One region of the Bacillus sp. D386 genome, then DNA from elsewhere that is predicted to be linked to it. Evidence: riboswitches for the same ligand, from Rfam matches in the RefSeq annotation. Region 1 holds a riboswitch; the other holds the start of a gene.

What was found. A riboswitch is a leader RNA that binds a small molecule or an ion and turns the genes downstream of it on or off. The one in region 1 is predicted to bind preQ1.
Region 2: it holds a riboswitch for preQ1, as region 1 does, so the genes downstream of both, queF (preQ(1) synthase) here and FHY45_RS17620 (QueT transporter family protein) in region 1, are expected to answer to the same signal.

What each region holds. Positions count from the first base shown of each region.
Region 1 covers NZ_VEMV01000006.1:51,899-59,073, reverse strand. The annotation lists gene FHY45_RS17640 (quinone oxidoreductase family protein) at 1-623, shown strand, start outside; gene FHY45_RS17635 (DUF368 domain-containing protein) at 853-1,653, shown strand; gene FHY45_RS17630 (hypothetical protein) at 1,835-2,542, shown strand; gene FHY45_RS17625 (ferritin-like domain-containing protein) at 2,624-3,058, opposite strand; gene FHY45_RS17620 (QueT transporter family protein) at 3,215-3,700, opposite strand; PreQ1 riboswitch class I at 3,708-3,752, opposite strand; gene FHY45_RS17615 (DoxX family membrane protein) at 3,920-4,450, opposite strand; gene nadE (ammonia-dependent NAD(+) synthetase) at 4,825-5,643, shown strand; gene FHY45_RS17605 (GTP-binding protein) at 5,972-7,175, shown strand, end outside.
Region 2 covers NZ_VEMV01000003.1:362,004-369,178, forward strand. The annotation lists partial or broken gene FHY45_RS10585 (transposase) at 1-138, opposite strand, end outside; gene FHY45_RS10590 (NanQ anomerase/TabA/YiaL family protein) at 180-629, opposite strand; PreQ1 riboswitch class I at 984-1,030, shown strand; gene queF (preQ(1) synthase) at 1,156-1,656, shown strand; gene queC (7-cyano-7-deazaguanine synthase QueC) at 1,711-2,382, shown strand; gene FHY45_RS10605 (VUT family protein) at 2,382-2,921, shown strand; partial or broken gene FHY45_RS20935 (IS3 family transposase) at 2,972-3,132, shown strand; gene FHY45_RS10615 (hypothetical protein) at 3,197-3,907, opposite strand; gene FHY45_RS10620 (FAD-dependent oxidoreductase) at 4,300-5,961, opposite strand; gene FHY45_RS10625 (serpin family protein) at 6,506-7,051, opposite strand; gene FHY45_RS10630 (SMI1/KNR4 family protein) at 7,081-7,175, opposite strand, start outside.

The sequences.
Region 1 (7,175 bases):
TCCCGCTACAAGGGTTGAGTGCCTACCATATTTTAAAAACAATGGGGCAGTTGCAAGAGGGTGAAACCGTTCTCGTTCATGCGGCAGCTGGAGGAGTTGGGACTTTAGCAGTCCAATTGGCTAAATTAATGGGCGCCGGTAAGGTAATTGCAACTGCCAGCACAGAAGAAAAGCTGGAGCTTGCACGTTCTCTGGGAGCTGATGTTTGTATCAACTATACAAAAGAAGGCTGGTATAAAGACGTGCTGGAAGCGACAAACGGCCGTGGAGTCAATGTTGCGCTCGAAATGGCAGGTGGAAACGTCTTTAAAGATACACTGAAATGTTTAGCTACGTTCGGAAGATTAGTGATATATGGTGTCGCAAGCGGAGAACAGGCCGTAATGCACCCCTCATCCTTAATGGCGAGAAACCAGTCGGTCATTGGATTCTTTCTTCCACAAATTATGAAAAAACCAGAATTGCTGTTGCCGAGCATGCGTGATCTTTTTTCTTTCTTAGAAGAGGGAAAATTAAAATTAATAATAGGTGAAGTCCATCCGATTGAGGAAGCAGCGAAGGTACATGAGTTGCTACAATCGAGGAAGACAATAGGAAAGGTATTACTCCAGGTTCGTCGTTAAGGTGATGACATTCTCGCAAAGCATGCAGTTCTAGCATGGTTGTTATTGTAATAAGAGTAAGTATAAATGTGACATTATTTGATATTGCTATATTGCTATATTGATATGTTTTATATCTATTATAGTGAAGTAAAGAAGCATCATTAAATTTGTATTATGTGCCATTGTTTTTACTAGTTCTTATTTTGTAAACTATTATAGTGAAATAAAAAAATAAGGACTGAAGATAATGGAATGGAAAAACATATATCGTGGTATGTTAATGGGAATCAGTGATTTAATTCCCGGTGTAAGTGGAGGAACCATAGCGTTTATATTAGGTATTTATGATCGCTTATTATTATCAATCAGTGGCTTTTTTAGCCGTGATTGGAGAAGGTATCTGGGCTTTTTATTGCCACTCGCAATCGGTATGGGGTTTACTATACTGACGTTTAGCCGATTGATTGATTATTTGCTGGAGCATCATCATGAACCGACACAATTCTTTTTTGTAGGGTTAATCATCGGTGTACTGCCATTTATTATAAGACAGGCAGAGGTGAAAAAACACTTTACAGGAAAGCATTTTGTGGTTGTCGTTTTGGTCGCGATCATGATGGCAGCACTAGGTTTCCTGAAGCCGAATGAATCTGTTGTTATATCTGATGTAACGCTTTTATCTGGGCTTGGATTATTCTTTTCCGGCTGGCTTGCAAGTATGGCTATGCTGCTTCCAGGTATTAGTGGCTCGTTTATATTATTGTTGCTCGGTGTTTATTCAACTGTTATTTCTGCTTTATCAGATTTAAACTTTACAATTATTATACTTGTAGGGGCTGGAGCAGTGGTTGGCTTTATTGTGAGCAGTAAAGCAATTAGCTTTTTACTGAGGGCATATCCACATATGACGTTTGCAGTCATAATGGGGTTGATTATTGGATCTATATTTGTAATCGTTCCTGGATTGCCAACAGGAATAGGTACTATACTGCTATGTTGTATAACTTTTGTGGCAGGTCTTTTGGTAACGAAAATTTTTACGAAGTAATAATTGACTAGAAAGTATAAGGATTGTCTCGGACAATCCTTTTTTATTTTGTTTCGACTGCACTGTTAAAACAATTATGTGGGATAGATAGGAAAAGGGCGTTTATGCTTAGAATATTAAGACATAAGCAAATGTATAGATTAACTACAATTTTACAATAAAAAGTATTGGAGGTTGAATCGTGCAAAAGGGACTGAGGTTTATATTTTTGGCATGTCTTATTATAGGAGTATCAGCATGTGGAAGCGAAAAAGAAGAGACGATAAATAAGGATAATAAAAAGAATCAAACTACAGAAGATGTAAGTACGGATAATAAAGAAGGTACCGAAGATAAAGAAACAAAAAATGGCGTGGCATCAAAAGGAGAAGAGCCATCTGTATCCTCTGAGGTGTATCAAGATCGATTTACTTCTGGCAATATGGGTGTGAAAAAGATACTATATGAAAATTTAAAAATGTATGACACTAAAAATATTGAGGACGTAATCATTACGTTAGAAGGTATACAGTATGCTGAGATAACCCCATCAGAGGAAACTAAATCAAAGTTCAAAAATTTAAATGAAAGAGACCGTATCATACTTACCATGAAAATAAAGCTTGTGAACAATTTCAAACAACCATTAATATTTAAATCCATTCGTTCTTTTTTAAGAGGGAACGATAATCAAATAACCTATCTGCCAGAAACAAATCTGGAGCCGAGCCAACAAGGAGAAATTGCTGCCGGAACATCTAGTGAAAAGCTTCATGTCTTTTTAATAGACAAGGATTTGTTCTTAATTACACGAAATTTAAAATTGGAGTTTGGGCCATTCCTAAACAGTGAAGGTAAAGATTTATTTAATGGTAAAAAGACAGAATTTGAAATCCCATTACCGAAGTAATAGCTATAAAAAGAACCGTAATTCTGCTTGTCAGAATCACGGTTCAATCCCTGTGTTAAACATGTTGCAGATTGTTAAGAATTAATCAAATCTGGAGTCACTAAGAATGCGGCCAATCTCTTCCATATGGCCTGTTTCATCGGAGATAAGATCTTCTAGTTTGACAACTAATTCAGTTAAGCCTAATTCCTCAGCTTGTTTCTTGCGTGTTTCGTAGCGATCTATTGTATCTTTTTCTGCCTGATAGGCAGATTCAAGCATTACCTTAACATCAGTGGTTTGTTTAACTTCTGCTGGTGTTACAGTTGGTGTTCCACCCAATGTACTGATTTTTTCTGCAAGATATAAAGCATGTCCCTGTTCATCGGCTATTTCACCTTCAAAGAAAGGTTTCAGTGTTTGTCTGTATAAACCAGAAACCATTGCCGCATAGCTAGAATACATGATTGATGCAGCATATTCGTTTGCTAGATCTTCATTTAAACCATCTATTAATTCTTTTAATTTTTTTTCCATTCTATAATCCACTCCTTCTATATTCTATAATTCAAATGTACCCTACTTTACTACATATTAAGCATTTTTTTTGTGGCAGGATTTTGAAATGTTCAGGGAATATTTTTACATAATAAAAAGCCTGATCCGATAAAGGACCAAGCTTGGATTATTAAGTCAGATTAATTTTGAGAAATTAATACGTTTATTGAGAGCATACATAATTGGAGCACCAATTGTCATGACTGCTAATTCTCCAGCTGCGGTTGTTGCCCATGCAAACCAGAAAGGAAGTTTCAAAACAATATTTAACTCTATAGCAATTAAGAACATGGTAAAAGTAAAAACGAATGTATTAATAGCCATCCTTGCCCAAATATTGCGGACAAATCGGAAGGTTAGAATGGTGATTGTTAATGCTAGTATGGATTGGCCAACACCAAATATTAAATCATATGCACCCATTGATGAGAAAAAGAGGTTAGAGATAAATACTCCTATCACAATCCCATACATGTATTTTTTATTAAATACAATCAAGTGATTGAACATTTCAGGTACTCGAAACTGAATGTTCGAAAATGCGATTGGCTGTACGATTATAGTGACAGCAATATATAAGGCTGCCAAAACTCCATTTACAGCAAGCGTTCTAATATTCATTTTTTTCTCTCCCTTAGTTTTTTATCGTGGGATGGTTACGAACCACGTTTAGTATTTCCGAAGACACCAAATAATCATAAGCATAATAAGATGCCTAGTCAACAAAGAATTGTAGTTGCATCATGTTCGAAACATCATCGTATAGTTATGATCGACTGGCATAAATCAATAAAAGACGCCGAGAGAAATCTCGGCGTCGTCTCTTATTTAATCGTTAGTTTAACGACTTGGAGTTAATTTTTTTGTATTGATTGGTTTTATGTCATCCTTTTTGAAGATAGTTTTACGAATCCAGGGAAGAACGTAATAGTCTCCACCGAATCGGCCGGCATTTGCACCTGCTACAAGAATAACCATTCCCAGTATGATGTAGAGCGGGTTAGTAGATACTGTTCCGCCAAATAAAAACATAAAATTCATTAATAATCCAAAGAAGGCAGCTGTAGTTGTTAAGACACCAAGCAGTAACCCAAGCCCAACTAGAAATTCTCCCCATGGAATTAAGATGTTGATTAACCCTACGTTAGGAATCGCAAATTTTTCAATGAATGAACCATAAATCGGATACAGTGCCCCTCCGTCTGGCCCAGTTACAGGATTAGCAACAATATTTCCAAGGAATCCGGATGCATCAAATGCTCCGCCTTTAATTTTCTCAAATCCATGAATCATCCATTCATAACCAAGATACAGTCTTATAATCAATAATAGTCCGGAGGCATATTTATTAGTTCGTAACCAATTCATCATTTTAAATCACTCCCATATGGATTTAACTGGCTCTAATCCGCGGTTTTTAGTTCCAGTAACTTTCTATACCTTATTTATATACCATATGCTTGATAATGTGGTGCATTATCCCTGTGTTTCTTTTTTTGTACAAAAATATGTGAACCTTTTAAGTTAATACTAAAAACAACTTTACAAACGTGATATTGTTCGTTCATTCACAAACTTTTACATAATGAACCAATTAGTGTTGTATTAGAATGAAAAATAACACTCTTAATTAAATGAGCTATTTAAAAATTTATATATAAGAGTAAAATATATTTAATGATAAAAGGTTAGAAAGAGAACATTTAAGGAAAATAATAGTATAGGTGTTTGAAGGAGGAATGGGAATGAGCTTACAATCAGTTATTATTGAAGCATTACATGTTAAACCGGAAATAAACCCTAAAGAAGAAATCAAAGACAGAGTTGGGTTCCTAAAAAGTTACTTAAAGAAGAGCGGAGCAAAAGGATTTGTTCTAGGAATCAGTGGCGGTCAGGATTCTACATTGGCAGGACGTCTGGCTCAGATGGCTGTGGAAGAACTGCGTGAGGAAGGGGTTGCGGCTAAATTTATTGCTGTCAGACTTCCATATGGAGTACAGCAAGATGAAGATGATGCTCAGCGTGCTCTGCAATTTATTAAACCAGATGAAAGTATTACTTTTAATGTCAAGTCTACTGTCGATGTCATTACAGATCAATACAAAGAAGCAACTAATGAAGCATTAACCGATTTTAATAAAGGGAATGTGAAAGCAAGGCTTCGTATGATTGCGCAATATGCCATTGGTGGACAAAATGGACTTCTGGTAATAGGTACAGACCATGCTGCTGAGGCAGTGACAGGTTTTTATACAAAATATGGAGACGGCGGAGCTGATGTTCTTCCTTTATCGGGTCTCTCTAAGCGCCAGGGCAGAGAATTGCTTAAAGAATTGGGAGCTGAGGAAAGACTTTATATGAAAGAGCCGACTGCCGATTTGCTGGATAATAAACCGCAGCAAGCTGATGAAACAGAGCTTGGCTTAAAATATGATACGATTGACGACTATTTGGAAGGCCGTAAAGTCGATGCTGAAGCTGCATTAAAAATTGAAAAACAATATTTAAAAACAGAACACAAACGTCAAATGCCTGCATCCATTCACGATAATTGGTGGAAATAACTAACCAAAAAGTAAGCCTGTGATTTTCATAATCATGGGCTTATTCTATTGTAAGGTGAAATGAATCGTGATTAAGATAACGATATACTGGTATAATTAATTGGAGAAAAATAAAAAACACGAATTGTTTTAGTTAATTTTCTGAGGGTATAGGATATAATCTATTAATATATTTATTTCAAATATGACAAATGTTCCATTTTGCTATCATATTGTATTGAAGATGAAACTTTACCGAAACCGTTTTGCAATCAAATTTTATTACACTATATAAGTTATAAACTATTCTATTGAACAAATTTGTGTGAGAGAACCAGGGAGGGGTCGTATGATGAATAATGAAAATAACTTGATTGAAAAGTCCTTATATAAAACCTTATTAACAAACGATAATGCGGCGAATCCGTTGCTTATAATAAGTGAAGAATTTTTGGCAGAACAACAAAAGGAATTGCCTGAGCTATCAACGCTTAGATTTGCTCAGGGAGAGCTTTATTTCCATTATAAAGACTATGAGACATCCATTTTTAAATGGGAAAAGGTTAGCAATGACCTGGCGCCTTGGGCTATAAAGAATATGGCGGATGCTTACTTTGCAATGGCTATGTATAAAAACGCTGAAGAGCTATATAAATCTATCGAATCAGACTCGATTATATTGAATACCGAAGTTGGATTGCAATTATTTGCTCTATATACGAAATTGGATAAAACTGAACTGGCTGATAAAACGATTAAAAAGGTAGTTAAGTTGAATCCAGATGACTCTCAAGTAACAGAAATAGCACGTTCATTCTTTGAAGAGCAACGTGATTGGAATAGTGCAGTTGAACTTGCAGTAAATGAATCCATCCGTACGGAGTCATTGCTTTGGTATGATGTTCTGCAGTCCTATATTGATCAGGGTGTAACGAAAAATATGGAACCTGGCTATTTTTACCAAGTATTACATAAACTCTATTCCATAGATAGCGGTCAATTTGAACAACTTGCAGTATCTCTTTGGAACAGCTATAAGGGCGAACCGGCATATTTGCAATGGGTTCAGGGATTTAATGATTTACTGCAGGATCTGGAACTTGTTCATCCCGAACCATGGTCAGATTTATCTTTCTTATTTAAAGAGGGTTACTTCGAGTTAATTAATGGACATAAATTATTAAAAACATTAAAGGGCTTATTACCAAGTTTATTACGTAACTGGATTCGCATAACAGATAGGAAGCATGCTCTTTTAGCTTCTTCTGCTATATTGGCATGGAACGATAATTTTCCTGGTATGATAGGTCAAATAGATATTGATCATGCAGAGAGAGTATTAATGCAGGCTGAAAATAACCGGAATGGCTTGGAGGATAGCGTTCGATTATTTGAGGAAATTGATCAATGGGCAAATCAAAATAATTTATCTGTCAGCGAAAGACAAAAATGGATTATTGATGAATTATTAGATGTAAATGTACAGCATATTATGATTGCCGGAACTAGCGGTAGCGGTAAATCTGCCTTAATTCATTCTATTTTAGGAGAAG
Region 2 (7,175 bases), on a different contig from region 1:
TAGTCTTTTGGCAATCTTCGGCAAGGTGTAACCCTCAACTATTAAATGAAAGAAAGTAGACCACTTTCCAAGATAACGAGTGCCAGATATAGGAGTGTTAGTTAGGTCGTTGAAAAACTTTCCGCAATCACGACAAAGATTAAGAGAGGCAAAATCATGAATTGATTTTGCCTCTTCCATTAATCACACAATACTTTTACTACTGCTTTTTTTACAGTTTGCGGTTGTTGCACACAAACACCTGGCATATGAGCATCTTGGGGCATAAACACAGCAAAACATCCTTCTTTCACGATAAGATGATTACCCTCGCCATTCAAGAACATAACATCATTTTCTTTTTGTTCCTCTACGACTTCTGTATCTTCCTTATTTGTATAAACCATTCTTTCCTCGCCTTTAATGACGTATTGGATATCCGTATATGAGTAATGAGCTTCCAGGCGACAGTCTTCAATGAGCTTTGTTTCATACTCTTGAATCATTACGAAGACCTTGTCATTTTCAATTTCATACTTTCCTACCGGCAAGGCTTGCAAATCATTTTCCATTAAAAAAGCGAAGGCTTTCTTTAATCTAGGATGCACTCCATCATATAATGGAGCATTTGATAACTGATCGATAATCATATATGTTTCCTCCGATACGTAATATAAGTATATAAAATAGTAACATAACCAGTAATAGCGATACAAGAACTTGTATACAAGTCTGGTTCGTATGATATGAAAAACCGAAGGAGAAAGAAATAATTGAGTTTGATTAATAAACCATCAAACCTTTAGATAATAGTCATCTGGCCATTTATTTGTGTAAAATTGCCAAAATACTTTTATCGTCTAACTTGTGTTTATCATTTTTAGCTCAGCTCCATATTTTATGAAACACCCGTGATTCAACTTACATCTGTTAACTTTTTTCCTTTTATAACCATTATCGGGTGTGATATGATAAGATGTAATTAAAATAATATCTGAAGATTTTCAGGAGAGGTTCATAGCGGATACCCTCTATAAAAAACTATGGATACATGTCATTCTCGCCATGTCCATATATTGGACGTGGCTTTTTTGACTTTCTAAGTAGTTATTTTTATAGAAAAAGAGTATGGCCCTCCTTGGAATGATTAGATATCTAATTCAAGGAGGGTTATTTATGTCTGGTCGACAACAAACAGAAGGATTAGAGGATTTAACGTTATTGGGAAATCAAAATGTGAAGTATGCATTTAATTATGCACCTGAAGTATTAGAGTCTGTAGATAATTTACATTCAGACCGTGATTACTTTGTTAAGTTTAATTGCCCTGAGTTTACAAGTCTTTGCCCAATTACGCAGCAACCGGATTTTGCGACCATGTATATTTCGTATATTCCAAATAAAAAAATTGTAGAAAGTAAGTCACTAAAATTATATTTATTTAGTTTCCGCAATCATGGAGACTTCCACGAAGACTGTGTCAATATCATTATGAATGACTTAATTAAACTGCTGGATCCTCGTTATATCGAGGTATGGGGCAAATTTACTCCACGCGGGGGTATATCAATCGACCCTTGGTGTAACTATGGCCGTGCAGGTACGAAATATGAAGAAATCGCAAATCATCGCTTAATGAATCACGATTTATATCCCGAAAAAATTGATAATCGCTAACTGAGTGTTACCACAATTCGTTAAAATCCTTTTATCTTGGGAGGGGGAAAGATCATGAAGCAAGAAAAAGCATTAGTCGTGTTTAGCGGCGGACAAGATAGTACGACATGCTTGTTCTGGGCAATGAAAAATTTTGGAGAGGTAGAGGTTGTGACATTTAATTATGGGCAACGACATGCATTAGAAATTGAATGTGCAAAACAAATCGCTAATGAATTAAACGTCCATCATCATATTTTAGATATGTCATTACTTAATCAACTTGCTCCGAATGCATTAACACGCGCTGATATTGAGGTGAAGGATGGTGCGGAAGGAGAGTTGCCATCAACGTTTGTACCGGGTCGCAATTTATTATTTTTATCTTTTGCAGGTGTATTAGCGAGACAAATTGGTGCAAAGCATATTATTACAGGTGTTTGTGAAACAGATTTTAGCGGATATCCAGATTGTCGTGATATTTTTATAAAATCATTTAATGTCACAATCAATTTATCAATGGAAGAAGCCTTTGTTATACACACACCTTTAATGTGGTTGAACAAAGCAGAAACATGGTCCTTAGCAGATGAATTAGGTGCATTTGATTTTGTGAAAGAAAAGACCTTAACGTGTTATCACGGTATTAAAGCGGACGGCTGTGGTGAATGTCCCGCTTGTAAGCTGCGTCTGCAAGGAATGCACACATATTTACATACCAAACAGCATATAGGAGGATCAATATGATACGCATTCTATTCTATTTAGTATCAATTGTAACGGCAAATGTACTGACAGCGCGCTTTGCTCCATTAGAATTTTGGATATTCATTATTCCAATGGGATCGTTCTTAATTGGTGCAACCTTTATCTTCCGTGATTTGGTTCAAAATAAACTTGGTCGTAAGAGGACCTATGGTTTTATTTTCTTAGCTTTAGTATTATCAGCAACTGCATCTTATTTATTAGGAGATACTCTAATTATCGTCGCAGCCTCTGCGCTATCATTCTTAATCGCAGAAACAACAGATACAGAAATTTATACACGTTTAAAACTTCCGATGGCTTGGCGTGTCTTTTATAGTGGAATGGTTGGTGGTTTATTAGATTCAGTTGTGTTCGTCATTGTAGGACTAAGCCCATTAGGAGCTGGATATATTCCTTGGTCAGCTGTACCAGCTGCAATTATTGGTCAGATTATCGTGAAAACGGTTATGCAAATGATTGGTGCATATCTATTAGGGCAAGGGTTGTCTTATAAAGAAAAATATCTGGCGAAAGTATAAAAAAGTACAATAAACAAAAAGAACTATCAAATGGCTTTTCCGATACGGTCAAGGGCTTATTGAAGTCCGAGCTTCTTTTTCTCCGGGAATTTAAGAGTTTGGAGTATTTTGAGAAAGAAATGGCGGACTATATCCATTATTACAATCACAAAAACAAATGAAGGCGAAATTAAAAGACCTGAGTCCAGTTGAATACAGAACTCAGGTCTTGAAGCAGCCTAATTATATATGTCTAAATTTCTTGAATCAGATCACAAGGGAACCGCTTTTATTTCTTAATGTTTACAGGAAATCACTTTTACACTTTTGACTTTTCCTTTTACCGCTTCTGGCAGATATTCATACGTTTCAAATGGCTTTGGTTGGCCTTTTTTCAAGCTGTCCGCATAGCCTGACAAGACTGCGACCATTTGGTTATTTTCATCTAGTAAAACGGCTGCATAGGATGCATCAAACTCTTCATCTGTCGAATTCACAAGTTTGCCTGTTACTGTGTACATTTTGTACTCATCTTCTTTTAATACAGGGTTTTCCACATTAACACCGACATATTCCTCAGATGCCTTGTCATACTCAGGCACGCAATACACTTTGGCGATGTTCTCTTGTTTGATAGGTTCTTCAATAAAGAGGGTATTCGAAATATAGGTTTTCTCCCCTGGATTGACAATGTGCGGGTAACTGCTTCCGCCCATTTGGGCACCTAATACATTTCCGTCTTTGTCTTCTGCCGCTAAGTCAGAAGAATACAACACTGCTGGGATGTTGCTGGTATTTTCCAGTTCGGCATAGTAGTAAATGGTCGTGTCATCACCGGTTTCGATATAATATTTTTCTTGGGTGAATTCCAAGTTGACTTCCTGCTGATCGTTTTCTTGAACGTTAGTGGTGGTAGAAGTTGTTTCATTGTTTGTGTCTTTTGTTGCGTTCGAACAAGCCGTCAACAACAACGCTCCAAACATAATAATGAAAAATCGCTTCATCACTGTTGTGCACTCCTTTGGTGAAATTAGGATCTTATTATAGCATGGAAGGGAGAGGTATTTTACTGTAATTTCCATTTACAAATAATTTCCAGTTAGAGATGTTGCGTTAATGAAGAACGAAGGAGGAGAACAACATGAATAATTTTTTTGAGAACTGGCATATGAATTTCCAAAGAATCTAAAAAACGTGAATGAAGCACTGAGTAAAAAAGAACAAGTATCTGGTTGTTCTTTTTGTCTGTATTACCATGGAACGGTCTTTAGTACGGTTAACCATTTTAAAAATGGAGGTATTTTTCCTTTTGTATAAAAGAAGAAAGATATTGATAGAAATAACAAAAGCATAAGAACTTTAGCTGTTCAAATGCTTTTGTCTGGGTTTAAAAAGTCTCTTATTTTTTATCCTTACAGTGCATGGAAGCTACGTAACCAAAGGTCATACCTGGTCCCAATGTTGCTCCTGGCCCAGGGTAAGAATGCCCCATAATGGATGATGAGCAGTTACCACAAGCGTATACATTATCAAATACAGTGCCGTCTTCTTTGACAACCCTTGCTAATTCGTCTGTAACTACCCCGCCTTTAGTGCCGATATCCCCTGGGTAGACTTTCATTGCATAGTAGGGGGCCTCATTGATTTCAAGTAAATTTGGATTTGGCAAAGAAGGATCGCCGTAATATCGATCATGTGGTGTTTCTCCTCTATGGAAATCTAAATCTTTTCCGTTTCGTGCAAATTCATTGAATCTGTTCATTGTTTTAACTAAATTTCCTTGTGGAATATTTAATTTGTTTTCTAATTCTTCGACTGTATTTCCTTTCAAAACAACACCATTCTCATAGTATGCTTGAGGGAAATCTTGCCCGGGGAATAGGCCAGTAAATATATATCTTTTCTTGGCTCTTGCATCTAAAATAATCCAGGAAGTGATGGCTTTACCGTCTGTTTTTTCATTATGTTCATACATTTTATCAACGAATTCATGATATGGAGTCGGTTCATTAATATATCGATTTCCGTCTTGGTCAACGATAATCATATTCGGCAAGCCTCTATCCGCTACTAAGAAAAATGGCATACCCAAATGATTAATGACAGTAGGTGCACCCCAAACTCTGTCCATTAAACCAAACTTCGCATTCAATTTTGCGAAAGGCTCAATAATATCACCAGTTTGACCTTTTGGTGAGCTTGTCCAACTCACATCTTGTGGACTTGGAAGATATTTATCTCTCTTTTCTTGATCCCGAGAAAATCCACCTGATCCAAAAATTAAGCCTTTATTGATTTTGATTGTTACTTGTTTACCGTTTTTGTTTACGATTAGGCCTGTTACTTTATCATTTTCGTAAATAAAATCAACAAATGGTGAATCAAGCCAAATTTCACCGTTTAAATCTTTGTAAGTTAGAGCCAATCGAGCTATTAAAGCTCTACCTAATGCGGCATAATCTTTTTTGAATAATTTATGCTTAATTAATCGCCATCCAAGTGTTAAAGAAGCTCTTTTTCCTGCCCAGGACCTGGTGATCATATTCACTTTAACGAAATCCTGTCCTGTCATAACGAAACCTTTTGTATCCATAGCAGGAGGGAGAAGCTTGCTCTTCCAATCTTCTAATTTATTTAAATCAATTACTTTGGGCTCGATCGACCGGCCGATCCCTTTTCCACCCGGATGTGTCGGGTAATAGTCAGAGTAATTATTTGCATAGGAGAATCTCATATGTGGGCTTAAATTATGCATATAATCCAGCATTTCGATCCCTTTTTTCAAATAGGTTTCTTTAATTGTATCACTTACTAAATCACCTACAGTGGAATCTAAATATAATTTAGCCTCTTCAAAACTATCGGCTACACCAGCCTCAACTAAATATCTGTTATTCGGAACCCATACACCGCCGCCTGATAAAGCAGAAGCTCCTCCAAAATGCTTTTCCTTTTCAATTAGCAGTGTACTTAATCCCTCTTTTTTTGCAGTAATGGCGGCAGAAAAACCTGTTGCTCCAGAACCGACTACTACTACATCATATTCGTAATCCCAACCCATTAAAAAATCCCCCTTTGAGTAGTATCTGCGCAAAATAACAAAACCCCTAAATAGAAACCGTTAAATATTCAGACAATTAAATTTTACAGTATTTAGAACAGATTATACAATAATATTTGGAAATATTTATTAAATATCAATCAGTAGAAGGACTGAATTGACCCATACTTAATAAATGAGATAAGCATAGAGAGTGAAACGAGAGTTTATTGTAGAAAAATATATAATGTTACACCTGGTATTTAAGAATAATTTAACGAACAATGCCATTCCAATAGGGTGGAAGGTTAGTTTACCAATGGATGCTCAAAAGAAAATAATAGTTGTTATTGAGTTGGCACTTTGAAAATTACAAAATGGTAGATAAATAAGAATTGATGAAGATTAGATAAAGGAGGATCTCTGGATATGTTTTATCGTCTAGATATGTGAAGGGAAATAATCCAAAATAATCAGATCCCGATCAACTTTAGAGGTCAGGATCTTTTTATAGGTTAGAGTGCTCTAATTAGTACACTGTAATTTTTTCTTTTCTTAAAAAAGCTTATATTATCTTAACTTCTACCCAAGCATCGGTAAGAGGGATTCCCCCCAATGTTGCCTCTTTAAAGAATTGTTCTATTGAATCGAATGACTGATCTGCACCAGTGAGACTTTCCAATATCCATTTATTATCTTTCTGTATAACATGGTAGCTATTGTCTTTATACATAAAGCTGGATACGACATTGTAACCATAATCAGTATTTTCTCTTACCATTTCCATCTTTAAATCTTCTATAGAGTAATTAATTTTTTCTGTAATCATATCAGCATAGCTTCTCACATCAGAATCTGTATCATTTTTAAATAGTTCAATGAATTTCTTTAAGGTATCTTCACTAAATTGGTAAGTATAATCATTCCAAATTTTATTAGCTATAGAGATACTTAAATCATCATCAGGATGTTCGCTCAATTGTAATAACTTTTCGCCATACCAATCTAAATCTGCTTCCTCATCAATAGTATCAAATTGGATAATTTCAGAAAGTGTTTCAGCATCATCTTGTTCGATTAACGATTCAAAGTCTTCCTTACTATATGTCACAATAGAATAGTCTTCGTCATCTGGTAATTCTATTTCCCTACATATAAGTTTTCTAGAAAATCGTCAAAGTTTCTAGCGAGTGTTATTACTTGTGAAATCTCATCATTATTATCTACGTACACAA